One region of the Sporosarcina sp. OR05 genome, then DNA from elsewhere that is predicted to be linked to it. Evidence: riboswitches for the same ligand, from Rfam matches in the RefSeq annotation. Region 1 holds a riboswitch; the other holds the start of a gene.
The links. Region 1 has a riboswitch for S-adenosylmethionine ahead of metK (methionine adenosyltransferase). Riboswitches for the same ligand answer to the same signal wherever they lie in the genome.
Positions count from the first base shown of each region.

Region 1 (8,267 bases):
GAATACGCGACAATTACTGGGGATGTCACGATTGGCGCAAACAGTTCGATTTGGTTTAATACGGTCATTCGTGGTGATGTTGCGCCAACAATTATTGGTGAACGAGTTAGCATTCAAGACCTCAGTTGTCTTCATCAAAGTCCAGGGAAGACACTACTCATTGAAGACGATGTAACAGTTGGCCATAAAGCATTATTACATAGCTGTATTATTCGAAAAGGAGCGCTCATTGGAATGGGTTCCATTATTCTCGATGGTGCTGAAATTGGTGAAGGTGCCTTCATCGGCGCAGGAGCGCTTGTTCCTCCGGGTAAGAAAATCCCACCTGGTTGCCTTGCATTAGGGTCTCCTGCCAAAGTTGTCCGCGATTTAAATGAAGAGGATCGCAAAGAAATGGAACGCGTTGTCAACAGTTACATCGAAAAAGGGCAAATATATAAGCAAATGCAAAAGTAAACGGGTCGTTAGAGACGAATTGTGATAGCTTGTAACATTAAAATACCATTTAAGACTGAAACAGGTGCTGCTCACTCGAGCTGCACCTTTATTTCTTAACTGCTACTAATAGGATGATAATCGCTGCTATGCTAACTAGTGCTATCCCGCCAATGACCAATAATAATAAAATGCTCAAAGCCAACTACACCCCTCACCCTCCTCCGACTTATAGATTTAGACGCTTTGCTAATGGAATAGTTTCCTACTATTACGGTGTCCACTGTAGCCAAAAAAACCGAGAAGCAAGGATGCTTCCCGGTTTGTAGATACTTATTGCGTGACAACGCCAGCTTTTTCCACTAACGCAGCCGCTTTATCTGTTTGTTCCCATGGCAATTCGATATCCGTACGCCCAAAATGTCCATAAGCAGCTGTTTGTTTGTAGATTGGACGACGAAGGTCAAGCATTTTAATGATGCCTGCTGGACGAAGGTCGAACAATTCTCGAACAATTTCAACGAGCTTGCTTTCAGCGACTTTTCCTGTGCCGAATGTATCGATGGAAATGGATACTGGCTTAGCAACACCAATTGCATATGCGAGTTGCACTTCACAACGTTCAGCCAATCCTGCTGCTACGATATTTTTTGCCACATAGCGTGCCGCGTAAGATGCAGAGCGGTCCACTTTTGTCGCGTCTTTCCCTGAAAATGCACCGCCACCATGACGGGCGTAACCGCCATACGTATCAACGATGATTTTCCGTCCTGTTAGACCAGCGTCCCCTTGAGGTCCACCGATAACGAAACGGCCAGATGGATTAATGAAGTATTTTGTTTCATCATCTAACAATTCCGCAGGGACGACTGGCAGAATAACATGCTCTTTTATTTCTTTTTGTATTTGTGCAAGTGGCGTATCCGGGTGATGTTGTGTTGAGATAACAATTGTATCGATGCGAACTGGTTTGTCGTTTTCGTCATACTCAACGGTCACTTGCGTTTTACCGTCCGGACGTAAATAGGAAAGAATTTCTTCTTTACGCACGTACGCTAGTCTACGTGAAAGTTTATGGGATAAACTAATTGGCAACGGCATGAGTTCAGGTGTTTCATTACACGCAAAACCGAACATTAATCCTTGGTCCCCAGCTCCAATTGCTTCAAGTTCCTCATCTGTCATTGTTCCTTCACGCGCTTCAAGTGCTTGGTCGACACTTGCTGCAATATCCGGTGACTGTTCATCGATCGATGTCAAGACGGAAGATGTCTCCCAATCGAAACCAAATTTAGCACGCGTGTACCCAATTTCCTTCACAGTATCACGAACAACTTTTGGAATATCCACATACGTTGTTGTAGTAATTTCCCCAATGACGAGCACGAGACCAGTTGTAATGGTCGTTTCACACGCAACACGTGCATTCGGGTCTTCTTCAAGGATTGCATCCAAAATGGCATCCGAGATTTGGTCACACATTTTGTCAGGATGTCCTTCAGTTACCGATTCTGATGTAAACAAACGGCGATTAGTCAATGTAATTTCCTCCTTAACAGCTTGCAAATATTGATACGGTACTCTATTTGTCCCAGTTTTGTTCCACGCCTGAAGAGAGTCGACGTCAACATACACAAGGATTAAGGGCATATAAAATCGATTAGGCCTCGGCAAATTTTGACTTCCGCCGTAGGCTTATATTTATTTAGTAGGCATTTCAAACGCCAGCTAGAGGTTCGTTGACCGTCTTACACGTCTCTCCCTCTACAATCATTGACATAAAGCTAAATAAATATAAAAAGCCCTTCGCTCACGTAAATACATGAGGAAAGGCATGATTTCAAAAGCAGCACCTTTCACTCTTATCGTCCAAGGAATCGTACCTTGCTCCAGGTTTGGCACCTTTTCGCAGACAATGTCCGCGCAGGTTGCCGGGCTTCATAGGGCCTGTCCCTCCGCCAGCTCGGGATAAGAGTATCCGTTCATTTACCTATGCTACGAAAAAGATTGGATTTTGTCAAATCTTTTCTGAGTTTAGTGCTTGAGTTTTTAATTAGTATAGATTATTATTCTAAATGTGTTATACTATTTACGGAAATGTGATGAAACCCACACGATGGGATTACATGCAAAGGACGGTAAGATACTATGATCTCAGCGAAAATTGAAAATGGACTAAACGAGTTGCTCTCAGGCAACAACGTCAATGTACAGCCTTCAGTGGCGGAATTGGTTGAAAAGGCGACTGCTCGCGGAGAAGCGAAACTTTCATCAGATGGCGCAATTACTGCAAAAACTGGAAAGTACACTGGCCGTTCACCAGAAGATAAATATATTGTAGAAGAAGCTTCAACAAAAGATAAAATCGATTGGGGCAAAGTGAATCGCCCGATCTCATCTGAAATTTTCGATTCCCTATATACGAAAGTACTAAATCACTTGAAAACGAAAGACGAATTGTTCGTATTCAAAGGCTTTGCAGGTGCAGATAAAGACTCTCAATTGTCACTTCAAGTGATTAATGAATACGCGTGGCAAAACTTGTTTGTCCACAATCTATTCATCCGCCCAACTGCGGAAGAGTTGAAAACACACGAAGCACAATTTACGATTCTTGCTGCTCCATCTTTCAAAGCAGATCCTGCTGTTGACGGCACAAAATCCGAAACATTTATCATTGTATCACTTGAGAAGCGAATTGTGTTAATTGGTGGCACAGAATATGCTGGAGAAATGAAAAAATCTATTTTCTCTGTTATGAACTACTTGCTTCCTGAACAAGGAATTCTTCCAATGCATTGCTCCGCAAACGTTGGAGAAGAAGGCGACGTAGCTTTATTCTTTGGATTATCAGGTACTGGTAAAACTACCCTATCAGCAGATGCTCACCGTAAATTGATCGGTGATGATGAGCACGGTTGGTCAGATAATGGCGTATTCAATATCGAAGGTGGATGTTACGCGAAATGTATCAATTTATCACAAGAAAAAGAACCTGAAATCTTTGGTGCAATCCAATTTGGTTCAGTTTTAGAGAACGTAGTGGTAGACGAAGAAACACGAGTACCGGACTATGACGATAATTCATTGACTGAAAACACACGTGCGGCATATCCGATCCACAACATTGAAAACATCGTGACACCTTCTGTCGCTGGTCATCCGAAAGCAATCGTATTCTTGACTGCGGACGCATTCGGCGTATTGCCTCCAATCTCTAAATTGACGAAAGAGCAAGCGATGTACCACTTCCTAAGTGGCTTCACGTCCAAACTTGCAGGAACAGAGCGTGGTGTCACATCACCAGAAGCGACATTCTCAACTTGTTTCGGATCTCCTTTCCTACCATTGCCAGCAACTGTGTATGCTGAAATGCTAGGAAAGAAAATTGACAAACACGATGCACAAGTATTCCTCGTCAATACAGGCTGGACAGGTGGCGTTTACGGCGTCGGACAACGTATGTCGTTAAAACACACACGTACAATGGTTCGCGCTGCAATCGCAGGTGAATTGAATGACGTTGAATACGAAATCAACGAAGTATTCGGTTTGGCTATGCCAAAAGCAATCGAAGGTGTTCCAACAGAAGTGTTGAACCCGCGCAACGCTTGGGCTGATCCAGCAGCATACGACGAAAAAGCAAACGAACTTGCGGACTTGTTCCGTGAAAACTTCAAGAAGTTCGGTCACGTTTCAGAAGAAATCACGCTTAAAGGTGGACCAACTGCTTAATAAATACCGAAAAATCCAAGTGCTCATTGCGAGCCTTGGATTTTTTGTTTGTTATAGTGTATTTCTCAACTCAACTAGTTGTAAAACTAGTATTTAACGTAGATTTGTTCAGGGGACCCCATTCACGCTAAGAATATCCACTGTATCTTTGTAAACCGATATACAATTCTAATCCCTGTTTCTATCTTTACATCCTGCTAGTTTCATCTCTCTTATTCGCGATCTCATCAGCACGGTTTGCTATTTCGCGTTTCAACACTTTTGTTCGTCTGTATGCAAGGTTCCATTTACTGACGAGCTGTTGAAATAGTTCTTTGAAATTTTCATATGGTGGATTCTGAAGCTTTTTTACTGCTGTTGAATTTTTAACTGATGCCAAGTCGATGGAATTCTTATTTAAAAATAGCCAATAAACAAGCCTGTGTCTTTGAATACATATTGTTTTGTGATGGACAATAGGGTAAAGTTAACATAATTTTATAAATATAACTAGATAAGCATTGCAAATCAATCATAGTCATTTGATTCCTAACAATATCCGTGACGTTTGATACATCCTACATAAAAAATAGGGAGGGTTATTCATCAAAAGGATTTTATTTTCAAGTGTAATCTGTCTCTTGTTCTTAACGGGTTGCAGTAATTTGTCAGCCACAAGTGAGGAAACAACTAGGTTTCCTGGCCATAAAAGCGCGTGGGAAGATCCTATAAATATTACACAAGAGGATGCAGAACGAATCGCATTAGATCAAGCTAAATTAGATGGACACGACTCACCTAAAATTTCTTCCGACTGGAATACAATGATGCAAAGTGTATACTCTATAAAATATGAACGGGATGTTTTAGTATATAGAATCCATGTAAATTCTGCTGAAGGACCTGCTAAAGAGTACTTATTCGATGTTTTATACTATATAAGTACTAATAGTGGAGAAATAATTGTTTCAAATCATTAAATATTGATTAATAGACTTATAACAAAAAAGTCATGTTCTGTGATATAACGTCAGAACATGACTTTTTATTGATTTTCGTATCATCTATCCACTCTAACAAAATGGAAGTAAGAATGGTTGGTTTGGGCGTGGGAAGGCTTGTTTTACACGATTTCCATGAGTAAAAGGTGATATACTAGGACATCACCCATCTACTCCCCCTATTGAAGATCTCTTTTACTAAACATTTTCATCCCGAATGCTATCAAGACGATTCCGAGTAGTACGACCAAACTAGCTATTGTACCATTCACCTGTTCAATCGGCACCTTTGGGACATAGCCGAAGGGAGATAGCTTGCCTAGCCAGTCTGGGAATTGCAGCAGACCGCCCATATAGACGACAATAAAAGAATAGATCAAATAGACCCATATCGCGTTTGAGCGCGACGGCAACAGCCCAATTAGAAGGACTACCATCCCAATCATCACAAGAATCGCAGGGACATTTACGTATACCGCTTTCAGTAACAAACCAATCGACAGATTTTCTGTTAATACGGCAGAACTAGCACTCCATAATCCAAGAGCACCCACACCTAACATGACGATGGAAGTTAGAAAGGATAATAGGACGTATTCGCTCAGTAATCGAATCCTTGAAACCGAGCGACTGAGTATTGCATCTAACCGTCCTTTCTTTTCCTCACGTCTCACTTTAAGCATGACCATTAAGACAGGAATTGTACCAATCATGGCGATGACCGACATGAGCATCGGAATGAATTGTTCCAGTAATGAGAACCCTTCTACAGGCTGTAGCATTTGTGCGAGCATTTCATTTTCCAAGAAAAATGATTCCAAGTCTCCTAAGACGGATCCATATGAAAGACCTAGAACGAACATACCGATTGCCCACGAATAGAGGGCTGTTCTCTGGAGCCTGAAAGCAAGGCCAAATGAAGTTTGCAGGAAAACAGAGGCACTTTTCCTCCCTCTCCTCGCTCGTATGTATCCTGCCCCTAGATCACGTAAAGCGTGCAAGTAGAAGGCAATACAAGCGATCACTAATGCGCCTGCCAACGTAAGCACAATTGGCCACCAATAATTATTCACAAATACTTCTGCTGCTAACACCCAACCTAGAGGTGAGAACCAGGAAAGAATAGCGTTTCCTGCGTCTCCGACAGCTCGAAGCAAATAAGCTAATCCAAGGATTGAAAATGACAAACCAATCGTACCTCTCGCACTTTCAGAAAGCTGGGCAAAGAGAGCAGTAACTACTCCAAAGAAAATTCCAGTTACACCTAACGCTGCACCGTACAGCATTGAACCGACTAGATCGATACTTTCAATCTGTAAAGCGAGTAGACCAATTGCTGTTACGATCGCTAACAATACGTTGAAAGCTCCATTTAGTAACAGTGTCGCCCCAATATTTGTTAACCCACCGACTGGCAATGCCCGAAGCAATTCGAAACGACCATCTTCTTCCTCTGCTCTTGTATGTCGGTTGACAAACAAAATACTCATAATGGCAACTGCCACTGCTGTAAACAACAACATTTGATGAGCAAGCATCGCGCCAGTTGTATAGGCATCTAGTCCGTATCCTTTTCCTATCATTGCCGACATGGCTGGATTTTTCATTGTTTCTGCAATGGCTTGTCGCTCTTGTTCAGTTTGATAAAGACCTGTAAACGAAATCGCGGTCAACCATGTCAGCGCACTTATTGAAAATAGCCACACGAATAACCTGACACGATCTCTACGGAGGATAAACCGACTCATTGTGAATAGATTCCTAAACATCTCGGTTCGCATTAGGAATCAGCCCCTTCATAATGGCGCATGAACAAATCCTCCAGTGTCGGCGGGGCACTTTCCAATGAAACAATTCCAAATGTGCTGATCGTTGCCATTACATGCTCCATTACATCAGCATCTACTTGAAATGAATAAGCATTTCCAGTTTGATTGATTTGGTGAACTCCCTGCATTGTATGAAGGGCAGTAAGGGGCTCTCTCGTTTGAACGACAAGATGTACACGGGTTAAATGACGTAATTCATCCAATGTACCGGCTTCTATAATTTCGCCTTGACGGATGATGGCAACCTTGTCACAAAGTCGTTCTACTTCGGATAAAATATGACTGGATAAGAAAATGCTTTTCCCTTCACGCTTCAATTCCTTGACACTTTCTTGAAAAACCTTTTCCATTAACGGGTCTAAGCCGGATGTCGGTTCATCGAAAATGAACAAATCGGCGTTTGAAGAGAAGGCTGCTACAAGCGCAACCTTTTGGCGGTTTCCTTTTGAATACGTTCGGCACTTCTTTGTAGGATCAAGACCAAAGCGCTCCAGCCATTCACTCCGCCGATTTGAAACATTTTCACCTCGAAGCTTGGTAAACAAATCAATAACTTCGCCTCCGGTCAAATTGGGCCATAAATTTACATCCCCAGGGACATAGGCCAGACGTTTATGGATTTCAACCGCATCCTTCCATGCATCCATTCCAAAAATTGTGGACTGTCCGCTTGTCGCCCTCAACATGCCAAGTAAAAGTCGAATCGTTGTTGACTTACCAGCCCCATTTGGCCCAATAAAACCATATACCTCCCCTTCTTCAACCGACATACTTACTTTGTTCAGTGCTGTGAAATTCCCAAAACGCTTCGTTAGTTCAATCGTCTCCAACACCGCCATCTTAATGGCCCCCCTTATAAAATGCTTTTTTCATGACGCCAACATATTCATGAAACTCCGCAAAATAGTTCTCCAAGTTTCGCACATCTATGTTTTCATTCTGCAGTCGAACCGTTATTTCTTCTTCGTATCCGCGAAACGCCCATTGAATAATTTTGATCGCTTTCTCTGAATCAATCTCTTCACGAAACAAGTCCGTATCAATTTTGGAATACAAACGTTGATGTGTTTTTTGCTCCAACACTCGAATTTTTTCTTTTATGGTTTCATCGAGCTGCTCCGCATCATTGATCATTACTTTCGCCATGAAATTCATTGCATTCGGATACTGTGTTAAAAATGCCAACTTTTGAATGGCTACGTTTTTAAATCGTTCAAACAAATCAGGTGCATCAGACAGTTTATTTAAAAACTCCTTTTCCGTCTTTTCAATTGCATACTCAATAAGG
Region 1 covers NZ_JANKJL010000002.1:18,158-26,424, reverse strand. The annotation lists gene NRI27_RS04360 (gamma carbonic anhydrase) at 1-456, shown strand, start outside; gene metK (methionine adenosyltransferase) at 769-1,974, opposite strand; SAM riboswitch class I at 2,295-2,410, opposite strand; gene pckA (phosphoenolpyruvate carboxykinase (ATP)) at 2,584-4,170, shown strand; gene NRI27_RS04345 (hypothetical protein) at 4,815-5,129, shown strand; gene NRI27_RS04340 (ABC transporter permease) at 5,330-6,898, opposite strand; gene NRI27_RS04335 (ABC transporter ATP-binding protein) at 6,931-7,818, opposite strand; gene NRI27_RS04330 (TetR/AcrR family transcriptional regulator) at 7,820-8,267, opposite strand, start outside.

Region 2 (8,267 bases), on a different contig from region 1:
GAAAAAAAGGCTTGCACAAATTGCAAACGAACGAGATTGGGAAATCATCTAAACTTATGACAATGCCTTTAATCCAACAACACCGATAACAATTAATAACACACTCATCACTCGACCGATACTTTTAGATTCTCCAAAGAAAATCATATTAATGAGTACGGCTCCTGCTGTTCCAATGCCAATCCATACAGCATAGGCCGTGCTCACTTGTAAGTAGTTGAATGACATGTAAAGAAACGCAAATGCTGCGCCAAATCCTCCTCCAAATAACAACACATTTTGAAAGCTTTTTTGCTCGTTATATTTATTTAAACCGACAACACCAGCAAATTCACACGCTGCCGCTAATAAAACAAAAAACCAACCCATTACTGAACAATCCCTTTCTTCGCTTTCTTATCTTCCAAGTCATCCGCAAGTTTCAACCCGACAACCCCGACAACTAAAATAAACATGAAAAATATTTTACCGGCACTTAAACTTTCTCCAAAGAAGAAAACATCCATTAGCGCCGTCCCGACAGTTCCAACGGCAGCAAAGATGGCATACACCGTACCCGTCGGTAAATTTTCACAAGCCTTCGCCAAATAATGAAAATCAACAAAAATAAAAAACACGATCGGTAGCCAATGCCACCATTCACTTGCTACGTTAAATCCAAAAATCCAGACCAATTCAAAGAAACTGGTCAATGCTACATAAAGCCATGATTTATTCATTTCGATTTCCTCCGTTACATTATGACTGACTGTCATTCATTTAATAACAAACGATAAAATTTCACCCTGCTGGAGAACGGAAGAAATCGCTCTCCAGCTGTGCGATTAGTCATGTATGGACAAAGCAAAACGTAAAAACTGCTTGACCTCTCTTTTTTGTACGGCAGCCTCGTCCTCTTTGTTTGCATCATACAAGTAAATCTGTTCCGCAGCTGATTCAACAAGACCTATCACTAATTTTGCAGTGCGTGCAGGATCAACAGAATCTCTAATGACTTGATCTTCTATCGCTTGTTCCAAACTCTCGCTGATCCATTCGTAAAACGGTGCATAGACCGTCTCCCATTTTTTTAAATGCTCGGTAGATGCGAGACCGGAATAGATGAGCGCTTGCATTTCGTGATACTCTTCACTCACTTCAAAAATTGCATCGACTAATTGATCGAGTCTGACTGGAAAAGGAGCTGATTTTGAGACTTTAGCCTGAACAATCTCCATTGTTTTCTCGACCATCACTTCTGCAATTGCAGGCATCAGCGACAACTTGGAAGGAAAGTATAAATAAAACGTTCCTTGGGCGATCCCTGCTCTCTTCACAATATCCGAAATTTTCGTCTTCTCGATCCCCTGTTCACTAAAGACCTCAATAGCTGCAGACACGATTCGCTCACGTTTGTCCATTTGTTCATCCTCCTTTACGAACGATATGAATGACTGTCATTCATTTTATCATATAAATAGTATGCATTTCCAGTGCTACTAATAAAATATTTTTTTCACATACTAAATATATATCGAATCATCGTGTAAGCGTTATCATTCACATAATCATTGGATTAAACAGATTTTCACCACTTGCATTTACTGTTTGATGCTGTTAATAATTTTAATTACCCATAAAACAAATAGAACGGAGCGAACTAGATGACGAAAGAATATCATTCCGCATTAGCGATGCATGGACTTCACAAAGGGAAAATGGAAGTTGTTTCAAAAGTCTCCCTAGACAATACGAAGGATTTGAGCTTAGCCTATTCCCCTGGCGTTGCTGAGCCTTGTTTGGAAATCGCAAAAGAACCAACAACTGTGTACGATTATACGATTAAAGGGAATCTCGTTGCAGTCATTACAGATGGAACAGCCGTATTAGGTCTCGGAGATATCGGACCAGAAGCTGCATTGCCTGTAATGGAAGGCAAAGCGCTTCTACTTAAACGTTTTGCCGATGTGGATGCGTTTCCGATTTGCCTCGCAACAAAAGATGTAGAAGAAATTATTCAAACCGTCAAACTGATGAGCCCAACATTCGGTGGCATCAATTTAGAAGACATTTCTGCACCCCGTTGTTTTGAAATTGAACAACGTTTACGTCAAGAATGTGAAATCCCTGTCTTTCATGATGATCAGCATGGAACCGCAATTGTCGTTGCAGCGGGACTGATTAATGCATTCAAACTGACAGGTAAAGACTTAAAAACTGCCAAAATCGTCGTGAACGGTGCAGGCGCAGCAGGAATTGCAATCGTCAAACACCTTTTGACAATCGGGTGCAAGGACATCATTTTATGTGATTCAAAAGGAACAATTTACGAAGGTCGGACAAACGGCATGAATCCGATAAAAAATGAGATGGCAGCACTGACAAACCCAACTGCTGTTAAAGGCAGTTTGGCGGATGCTCTTGCTGGTTCTGATGTCTTCATCGGTGTCTCTGTTGCAGACTTGCTAACAGAAAAAATGATTGCTTCCATGAATGAAGGGCCAGTCCTTTTCGCACTTGCGAATCCAAATCCTGAAATCATGCCAGCACGCGCTAAACAATATGGTGCACGGATTATTGCAACAGGCAGATCTGATTTCCCTAACCAAGTAAATAACGTTCTTGCATTTCCTGGAATTTTCCGTGGAGCGTTGGACGTACGTGCTACGGATATTAATGAGCAGATGAAAATGGCAGCGACCGTTGCAATTGCATCTTTAATTGACGAGAAAGACTTGCACGAAGACTATATTATTCCAGATCCTTTTGATGATCGTGTCGCAAGTGCCGTTGCACAAGCTGTTAGTGAAGCTGCAATTACTACTGGAGTTGCCACGTTACAAGTCACGCCGACTGCGTAATTTATTGACCGGTTCGCTCATCGACATGGAGTGTGCCATCGCCCAGTATTTCAGCATAAAAAACTTGTTCAACATTGCCAATACCCTTTTTCTTCAACTGGAGATACACCCATTCTTCCGTCAAATGAAGTTCGGTTAAGTTTTCTTTCATTAACTTCCCATCAGAAATAATCTCAGTCGGAAGATATTTTGGTTCAGGGCTAGGAGCATTCACATCTTTTCGTGTGGCTGGCTCCTGGCTCGCTTTTTTTAATACACTCAGTTCCCCATTCGTTTCAAGTATCGCATAGTTAACATCGGTCACAGTAAAAATGCCTTGTTCTCGAAGCATCATATTTAGGTCGTTTAATGTGAAACGGGCTTTCTTCATGCCTTGTTCACTTATTTTCCCCTTTAAAATAAGGATTGTTGGCTGATCATCTAACAACTTTCGTAAATTCTTTGATTTGATTGTTAAGAAGTTCACAAAAACCGTCAATAAAGCCCACCAAATTAAGGATATACTGCCATTATAAAAATGCGTTTCCGAATTAACGGATATCTCGGCAGCAATCGATCCAATCGTAATACCCGTCACATAATGGAAAAACGTCAATTGTGAGATTTGTTTCTTCCCCATAATCCTTGCAAGAATGAGCAAGATGATAAAAGCAGTTGTCGTCCGCAAAAGCATTTCCCAAAACTTCAATTCCAGTAACCCTTCTAATTCCATGTTCTCTTACCTCCTCTGTACACTAGTTTGCAGCAGAAAGAGGGACTTATTCAGAAGAGAAATACGTAATCGAATAGGAATGCAAGTTGTAGAGAAATTTGAAAGCTTTTAACTTAATTTGAATGCTGTTTTTATTGACTCGAAAAACGCATTGAAGCCAAAAAAGCCAGCATCAGCAACATGTGCCAATGCTAGCTTTACTTTTATTTCCATTCAAATGGTGTCTCTTGATACACATAATAGTTCAGCCAGTTGGAGAACAACAAATGCGTATGCGAGCGCCATGTATTCAACGGTTGCTTCGTTGGATCATCGTGCGGGAAATAATTTTCCGGAACATCGATTGCAATGCCTTTTGCAATATCACGCGCATACTCTTCACCAAGCGTACATGCATCATACTCCAAATGCCCTGTCACCATAATATGTTTGCCATCTTTCGAAAGTATGATGAAAGCTCCCGCTTCTTCAGATATAGCCAACAATTGAAGGCGATTGTCCTGCTCAATTTCTTCAATTGATACGGATGTGTAACGAGAATGAGGAGCGGTGAACAAATCGTTGAAGCCACGCGCAAGCTCTACCGTCGGATCCGTCAATGTATGTTCATATACACCCGACAACTTCTTGGGGAGTTCAAATTTATTAATGCCATAATGGTGATAAAGAGCTGCTTGAGCGCCCCAACATATGTGCAAAACGGATGTGACATTCGTGTTGGACCAATCCATGATTTGTTGCAGTTCATCCCAATACGTTACGTCTTCGAATGCAAGATGCTCAATTGGTGCACCCGTAATAATTAGACCGTCATAGCGGCGATTTTTCACATGCTCAAATGTTGTATAAAATGCATCTAAATGCGTTTTACTGACGTTTTTCGATTCATATGTAGCGGTGTTCAAAAAAGATACATTTACTTGTAAGGGTGTGTTTCCTAATAACCGCAATAGTTGCAGTTCAGTTTTCTCTTTTTCAGGCATTAAATTGAGAATGATGATGTTTAATGGACGGATATCTTGAGAAGTAGCTCTCCCTTCATCCATCACAAATATTTTTTCTTCTTTCAACATTTCTCTTGCTGGCAATTGTTCAGGTATATTAATCGGCATGTAAATTCCTCCTATTCATGTGAAAAATCCTCATTCCTAAGATAGGAACGAGGATTTTTAACGGTCTCCGCTCTTATCTCTCAAGATTAACATCTTGTTGGAGGTAGCACCTTTTTGCAAAAGCAGAGGTTGCTGAAGCTTCATCGGGCCAAATCCCTCAGCTTCTCTTGATAAGAATTATTCTTTTGTTGTCCATTATATCATTTTATACAGAATTGTATACTTATTTCTTACAGTCTTACTTTCGCTCTCGAAAAGCCTGTCCCCAAAATTTCAGAAGCATTCAGGAATATGACAAAAGCGCTCGGTTCAGCAGTTTGTAACAACTTTTTCAAATAAACGGCTTCTGATTGTTCCACTACACAGAAAATCATCGTCTTGTCATTGTTTGAAAACCCACCTGTTGATTTTACTTTCGTCAAACCACGGTCGATCTCATTTTGAATGACCGCTTGGATTTTATCTTCATGTTCGGTAATAATGAGCACTAACTTCGTCGGGGAAGTTTGCAATTGCACGAAGTCAATCACCTTGCTTGTAACATAAATGGCCATGAGTGCGTATAAAGCGAGTTCAAAATTAAATACAAATGCTGAAGTGACAACGACAATTCCATCGACAATCAATTGTGAGAAACCGCTTGAAATGCCTGTATACTTTTTCAACAATTGTGCAATTAAAGCGGTGCCGCCAGTCGAGCCATTCCCACGGTACACAATTCCTAACCCAATACCAAGCATGATGCCACCATAAATAGAACTGAGTAGAGGGTTGTCAACGGACAAGTTAATATCATGCGTTAAAAAGATGACAAACGGGACAAAAAACGTACCAACAATCGTTTTCACACTAAATTCTTTTCCTGCAAGCACAAGTCCAAGTACAATTAGTGGGATATTAATGATCCATTGGACGACAGCCGGATTATAGTTGAATAGCTCGTACAATATCGTACTTACCCCAGAAATCCCACCCGCTGCAATACGAGATGGCAACAAAAATATATTAAATGCAAGGCCGACAAAAGTCGCCCCAATAATAATTTGAACATAATCAAAAAACACCGATTTCTTCAATAAAACAGACATACAATCGTTCTCCTTTCTTTACAACGTTTCCTATTTTAACAGAAATCGATGTATAGAATAGTTTTAAAGTTTCCAGATGTGGAATAGTAGAAGTAAGTAAAGATAAGAAAGTATATTCATATTTTTGTATTTTTTCTATTTTACTGGTATACTCATCCATACTGGTATAATAACTATCACGAAGTCAGGGAGGATATTATGCGTAGTTTAGGTATCGTACGGAAAGTTGATCATCTTGGAAGAATTGTGATTCCAAAAGAACTTAGAAGCACCTTACAATTGGAGAAAGGTGCACCGATGGAAATTTTTGTAGACGACGATATGATTATTCTACGAAAATATGTTGTCGATGAGGCGTGTATTGTAACTGGTGATATCACTTCTGAGAATAAACGTTTGTCTAATGGCATGTTCATCAGTCCAAGAGGTGCGGAACTTCTCAAGAAGGAAATTGAAAACAACAATAATTGGAACTGATTCAACACAGACTACATGCATACTAAGCGGGCTGCGGACTAACCGCCGCCCTTTCTCAATTGCATAAACGAACAACCATTTAGATGCTTTGAAATCTTTATCTATATTACACTTGCTACTCGACTGTAGCGTCGGAGGAAAATACAATGGACATTTTTGCCCACAGAGGAGCTTCCGGGACATTTCCCGAAAATACAATCCCCGCATTTAAAGAAGCAGCTTCCCTACCAATTCATGGAGTGGAATTTGACGTTCATATGACAGCAGATCATGAATTGGTTGTCATCCATGATGAAAAGATTAATCGAACATCAAATGGTAAGGGCTATGTAAAAGACCTCACTTTAGAAGAATTGCGCACATTCGATTTCGGAAGCTGGTTCGCTCCCGAATTTAAAGGAACGACCATTCCTACATTACGAGAAGTGCTTGAAGTCTTTCAATCGACAGAACACGTGATAAATATTGAATTGAAGTCGGACATCTTTCCCTATGATGGAATGGTTCAACAAGTAATTGAACTAATTGAAGAATATCAGTTGACAGCTCGCGTCATCCTTTCGTCGTTTGACCATGGTGCTATTCAATTAAGCAAACAACTTGCACCAGCTATTAGAACCGCAACGTTGTTCATGGAAGTACTCGTGAACCCTGTCAACTATATACGAAGCGTCCCAGCAGATGACTTACATATCCTTTTTCCAGCTGCTGTTCGTCCTTCCATGCGAGAAGTTTTCGAAAGTGGAATTCCAGTAAGGACGTTTACAGTGAATGATGAACAGTATGCAAAGTACATGCAACAAGTAGGTGTGCAAGCAATTTTCACAGATTATCCTGAAAAAATGTATACATTATTTGCGGAGCAATAATCTGAACGAAATGAACCGCAACAAGTCCCGTTATCGGTTGGCTTGTTGCGGTTTATTCATTCGAGCGGGAGTTAAGACTTGGCTTCGGGCTTGGGGTTGTCTTTATTGTATACTGGAGGGTCGCTTTGGGAACAGGAGATGATACGTGAGTCTGGCAATTGAGTATGTAGGTGCTGAAAACGATCTGATGCAAGTAGACATTTTCTACTTACGCGATTCTTACAATAAAGAAAAGATGGAAATGAATAGCCATATTTCCACCTTTTCATTAGTTAACACATCAAAAATTGGCGTTAGTTTCCTAATTCGTTTAAAAAGGCTTCAATTTCTTCTCTCGATTTGCGGTCTTTGCTGACAAAACGACCTGCCTCTTCTCCACTATGGAAAGCAACGAAGCTTGGTATGCCAAAAATGTCGAGTTGCTGGCAAATATCTATGAATTCATCGCGATCGACATAGATGAATTGGTATTCAGGATAATCTGCTTCAATTCCAGGGAGAAGCGGTTCGATGATTCGGCAATCAGGGCACCAATCTGCTGAAAACATGAAAACTGTGCGTTCCTCATTTTTTAATTGTTCAAACTGCTCAACTGACGTTAATTTTTCCATCCTATCCATCTCCTTCTGTAGGTCCATTCTCTTGTTGAGTATAGCACAACTACACGATCTACCGTAACACTTCCTTTGAGAAGAACATTCACATTTCTCCACCATCTAACAATCCAAATTCCTCATGAAAAACGTCACTTCGGGAAAGCTATAAAGTGAATAAAGGAGGAATCCCATTTGCGTATTCACTTAATGAGCATTCCGTTTTGCTTTTTGTTACTCACTGCATTTCCTTTTGTGAAAACGATGGCTGCAAACATACAAACCGAGGAAGCAACAATTGAAGAACGGATGAAGTATTATTATCAGTTTTCAAGCGAGCTTGTCCCTTGGTATTATTTAGCCGCGATTGATCAATATGAACGAAATATCCAACAAGTGCGTCCGGACCTAGAAAAAATGCAAGGTCCGATTTCCATTCAATATCCTACTCCGTACTGGGTTGGCATGTTAAATCCTGAAGCTTCAGATACTGTTCTGGATTCCATTGCTTTCTTCGGTGGAAACGGAGATGATGGAGATGAAGACGGCCTTGCCGATTTGCAAAACCCAGCTGAT
Region 2 covers NZ_JANKJL010000001.1:309,735-318,001, reverse strand. The annotation lists gene NRI27_RS01450 (HAD family hydrolase) at 1-52, shown strand, start outside; gene NRI27_RS01445 (DMT family transporter) at 55-369, opposite strand; gene NRI27_RS01440 (DMT family transporter) at 369-719, opposite strand; gene NRI27_RS01435 (TetR/AcrR family transcriptional regulator) at 825-1,400, opposite strand; gene NRI27_RS01430 (NAD(P)-dependent malic enzyme) at 1,644-2,840, shown strand; gene NRI27_RS01425 (YetF domain-containing protein) at 2,842-3,552, opposite strand; gene metA (homoserine O-acetyltransferase MetA) at 3,756-4,664, opposite strand; SAM riboswitch class I at 4,735-4,841, opposite strand; gene NRI27_RS01415 (YitT family protein) at 4,895-5,752, opposite strand; gene NRI27_RS01410 (AbrB/MazE/SpoVT family DNA-binding domain-containing protein) at 5,951-6,229, shown strand; gene NRI27_RS01405 (glycerophosphodiester phosphodiesterase) at 6,376-7,098, shown strand; gene NRI27_RS01400 (thioredoxin family protein) at 7,392-7,709, opposite strand; gene NRI27_RS01395 (M23 family metallopeptidase) at 7,893-8,267, shown strand, end outside.
Region 2: another riboswitch for S-adenosylmethionine. It lies ahead of metA (homoserine O-acetyltransferase MetA); the one in region 1 lies ahead of metK (methionine adenosyltransferase).